DNA from 2 places in the Alcaligenes sp. SDU_A2 genome. Region 1 is predicted to be linked to the other one. Evidence: predicted binding sites of a transcription regulator. Region 1 holds the regulator's gene; the other holds the start of a gene.
The links. Region 1 encodes HrcA, which represses chaperone genes, less so after heat shock. Its sites were predicted from a motif close to TTAGCACTCNNNNNNNNNGAGTGCTAA; they were not measured.

Region 1 (2,402 bases):
AGTCACGCAAGTAAGGGTCGCCCAGCTCGGCGCAGCGCCTGGGCAGGCCATGAAAACTGAGCAGCAGACGCTGCGGCTTGCCATGCTCGTCCCAGTAACGGCGCACCTGAGCAGCCAAGGCACCGATGTAATCCGGATGCGTATGGTAACGCTTGATGAAACGCAGCTCGGGCTGATTCCGCTGCCGACGCAAGTGCGCCGCCACGCAATCGAACGCCGTGGCCGTGGTGCTGGCGGCATACTGCGGATACAGCGGCAAGCTAAGAATCCGTTCGCAGCCGGCAGCCTTTAGTTTATCCAAGCCAAAAGCAATCGACGGATTGCCATAGCGCATGCCCAGCTCCACGCGCACATCGTGTCCCTGCCCGGCCAACAGTTCCTGCAGTCCATCGGCCTGCGCCTGACTCCACACCAACAAAGGCGCGCCTTCGGCTAACCAGATATCCCGATAGCGTGGGGCCAGCTTGACGGGGCGGCGCGGCAAAATAAACAAGCGCAAAATAAGCTGCCACAACGGCTGAGGTATTTCGATGACGCGCGGGTCGGACAGGAATTGGCCCAAATAGCGGCGTATGGCCTTGGGCTCGGGCTGATCCGGCGTACCCAGATTGATCAACAAAATGCCGATAGGCCCGACCGGGCGCACCGGCGCATCGTCATTGAATATATCGGCATCGGTCGGTTCGGACAGATAAGGAGAGGCAAACAACATGGGCATGATGTGTAAACATAAGGCAGCCGGCGCAGGCAAAGTGCGCGCCGACCGACAGACCGACTAAGCGGCCGAATGATGGCTCAGGGCATTTGACAACAGCCGGGCAGTAATGTCCACGATGGGGATGACTCTATCGTAGGCCATGCGCGAGGGACCGATAACGCCCAGCGTGCCCACAACTTTGCCATCCACGCCATACGGCGCGGTAATGACGGATACATCATCCAATGGCACCAGTTGCGAATCGCCGCCAATATAGATCTGCACGCCCTCGGCCTGACTGGAGACATCCAGCAAATGCAACAAGTCCGTTTTCTTCTCGAACAAAGAAAACAGACGCCGCAACCTGTCCATATCAGCCACCATGTCCGAGACATTAAGCAATTTGCTTTCGCCGGCGATGACCACGGCTTCTTCGTTGTCGGGCTGATGGCTGCCGGCATCTACGGCCTGTTGCATCAGCCGCGAAATATCCACCTGCAAGGAGCTGAGCTCCTGAGACAGAGTTTGCTTGACCAGCTCAAATGACAACCCCGAAAAATGCTGGTTGAAAAAATGGCTGGCCTCGATCAGCTCGTGCTCCAGATAGTCGCGCGGCACAAACAAAATACGATTCTGCACATCCCCGTCGGGGGTGACGATAATGAGCAGAACACGCTTATCCGACAGACGGATGAACTCGATCTGCCTGAAGGTCTGGGCTTTTTTCGGGGCCAGCACCACGCCGGCGAACTGAGACAGGTTGGACAATAAAGAAGCGGCCGAGCTGACTGCGCGGTTGGGCTCGTCAAACGGTAAGAACTGGCTCAGGTTTTGCGCATCGGGACGCTCAAAGCGCTGCGAGGCCAGCAGCCGGTCCACAAACAAACGATAACCCTTGGGCGTCGGAACCCGCCCTGCCGAGGTATGCGGGCTGTGTATCAGGCCCAAGGCTTCCAATTCGGCCATTACGTTGCGTATAGTGGCCGGCGAGAAGTCAAATACCGTAGACAGGGTACGCGACCCGACCGGCTGGCCATCGGCGATATAACGCTCGATCAGCACTTTCAACAATGCATTCGCTCTGTCATCCATATCGCATATGTCACATAAATAAAGCCCACGCCGCCTTCCGATCCACGACCGGCAAAGGCCGCTGGCGACCGTGGGCGGTTCGGTGTTGCACAGGCCCGGCAGTACAAAAACCTGTGTGCCCGACAGGACAAGCAGGAGATTCTTGCAGCCAAGCCCATAGCGGCAACTCTATAATCAATTTATCGCAATTATTTCATTAATCAATAAGGTTTTCGCCCCATGCATTTCAAAACGGTCGCCATTGTGGGCAGATATCAGGACAGCGGCCTGGATGCACCCGTCCGCTCCCTGGCCCGGACCCTGGTTGATGCAGGCTGCGCGGTGCTGGTGGAGGCCGCCACCGCGCACAACACCGGCGTCACCGAGTTTCCCACTTGCGATTACGCAGAAATCGGCGCGCGCGCAGACCTGGCCGTGGTCATGGGCGGCGACGGCACCATGATAGGCGCTGCCCGCGAGCTGGCGCACAGCCAGATCCCCCTGATCGGCATCAATCATGGCCGACTGGGCTTTATTACCGATGTTGCGCTGAACGATGCCAACGATGCGCTGCTCAGCGTGCTTCAAGGCCAGTACGACATCGAAGAGCGGTCCATGCTGGAAGGCCGTGTCG
Region 2 (2,402 bases), 150 kb from region 1:
GCCTGGGAAATGGCACGCTCGACCGCATGCAACTGCTGGGCCAGCTCAAGGCAGGGACGGCGTTCTTCCATCATCGACAGAATGCTGCGCAAATGTCCTTCCGCCCGCTTTAGACGTTTGGCCACGGCGTCGTGATGATGATGAGGGTCTGGTTTGTTCATGCGATCATCATATCCCCCCCGGGGGGATATAACTCAAAAAAAACGCCGCCACCCCGAGAAAACAAAAAAGCTGTTGTAGCGATATCAACAGGATTGCGAAGAACGCGGCGTCATCTTATTCAGCTCCCATAGACACATGACTCGCATCATCCTGGTTTCTGCCTATCGTCAGCCTGCCCACCAGCAGCACCACAGCGCACAGTAGGCATCCGAACAGGCCGCCCAGACACAGCAGCGCGATTGTGCCTATGCCATCGAATCCCTCCTGTCTCTCAGCGCACCCGATGTAGCCCAAGGAGACATCACGCGCCGCGATCCCGTCCATTATCAATGGCTGCATTTGAAAACCCGGTGCCGTATCTGGGTCGGCCTGATCGCTTGTGCCTGGCTGATCCAGCGCTTCACTCTCTCTTCTGCACGCCTTCTGTGGATAGAGCCCCTGATCGAGTGTGTGCCTAATGCTCTGGGACTTGACTTCGACAGTGCCACCTTTACACACGTGGACGGCAGAGTGTCATTCGAGGTCCTGCCCCGCCAGCTTTGGACTGGAAAAAAAACCACCCAAACAAGGCATTTGTACAACCCACCTCCAGCCCATCCCGACTGACACCCCTTCCGGTGCTGGGTTGACCCATTATTCAGAGTTCCGAACAGAGCGTCGGAAGTTCAAACTTCGGTGTCATTCGGCTGCGCGCCAACACCCAGGGATTCGACACTCCCCCTTCAAGCCAGATTCCACGCGGGCTGGACAAATATGTAACAGCCCTGCGCCCCTGCTCTTGAAATTACAAAAGTCGTCCCTATAATTAGCACTCGAAGGGGTGGAGTGCTAAGACCTCGCCCCCACTTGAATTGATATAACCAACGTCATTTTTAAACAGGAGTTTCTCCATGGCACTGCGTCCTTTGAACGATCGCGTGATCGTCAAGCGTCTGGACAACGAACGCACCACCGCTTCCGGCATCGTCATCCCCGAGAGCGCGACTGAAAAGCCCGATCAAGGCGAAATCCTGGCCGTTGGCCCCGGCAAAAAGTCCGAGGACGGCAAGGTTCTGCCGCTGGACCTGAAAGTTGGCGACAAAGTTCTGTTCGGCAAGTACTCCGGCCAGGCCGTGAAGATCGACGGCGAAGAGCTGCTGGTGATCCGCGAAGAAGAAATCTTCGCCGTGATCGAATAAGTACTGCCCACGAATATTCAATAGGATTCAAACCATGACCGCAAAACAAGTTTACTTCGGCGACGACGCACGTACCCGCATCGTTCGTGGCGTCAACATCCTGGCTAACGCTGTTAAGACCACCATGGGCCCCAAAGGCCGTAACGTGGTGCTGGACCGCTCCTTCGGCGCTCCTACAGTGACCAAGGACGGTGTGTCCGTGGCCAAAGAAATCGAACTGAAAGACAAGTTCGAAAACATCGGTGCTCAACTGGTTAAAGAAGTTGCTTCCAAGACTTCCGACAACGCCGGTGACGGTACTACTACCGCTACCGTTCTGGCTCAAGCCATCGTTGAAGAAGGCCTGAAGTTCGTGGCCGCCGGCATCAACCCAATGGACCTGAAGCGCGGCATCGACAAGGCCGTGGTCGTGGCCGTGGAAGAGCTGCGCAAGCTGTCCCGTCCTTGCACCACCAGCAAGGAAATCGCTCAGGTCGGCTCCATCTCGGCCAACAGCGACCACTCCATCGGTGAGATCATCGCCAATGCAATGGACAAAGTGGGCAAGGAAGGCGTCATTACCGTTGAAGACGGCAAGTCCCTGGAAAACGAACTGGACGTGGTCGAAGGCATGCAGTTCGACCGTGGCTACCTGTCGCCCTACTTCATCAACAACCCCGACAAGCAAGTGGCTGTGCTGGACGATCCATTCGTCCTGATCTTCGACAAGAAGATCTCCAACATCCGCGACCTGCTGCCCGTTCTGGAACAAGTGGCCAAGACCAGCCGTCCTTTGCTGATCGTGGCTGAAGACGTGGAAGGCGAAGCCCTGGCAACGCTGGTGGTGAACAACATCCGTGGCATCCTCAAGACCACTGCCGTCAAGGCCCCTGGTTTTGGCGACCGTCGCAAAGCCATGCTGGAAGACATCGCCATCCTGACCGGCGGCACCGTCATCTCCGAAGAAACCGGCATGTCCCTGGAAAAGGCCACGCTGGACGATCTGGGCCAGGCCAAGCGCATTGAAGTGGCCAAGGAAAACACCACGATCATCGACGGCGCTGGCGACGGCGTCAGCATCGA

Region 2: AADW57_RS04400 (co-chaperone GroES) is a predicted target of HrcA. The motif match lies at 968-994, and genes of this name have one in related genera.

Annotation. Positions count from the first base shown of each region.
Region 1 is NZ_CP151273.1:1,112,052-1,114,453, reverse strand. Features, by position in the region: gene hemH (ferrochelatase) at 1-718, opposite strand, end outside; gene hrcA (heat-inducible transcriptional repressor HrcA) at 776-1,789, opposite strand; gene AADW57_RS05160 (NAD kinase) at 2,009-2,402, shown strand, end outside.
Region 2 is NZ_CP151273.1:961,032-963,433, reverse strand. Features, by position in the region: gene AADW57_RS04405 (metal-sensing transcriptional repressor) at 1-161, opposite strand, end outside; gene AADW57_RS16750 (chromate resistance protein ChrB domain-containing protein) at 502-768, shown strand; gene AADW57_RS04400 (co-chaperone GroES) at 1,053-1,340, shown strand; gene groL (chaperonin GroEL) at 1,375-2,402, shown strand, end outside.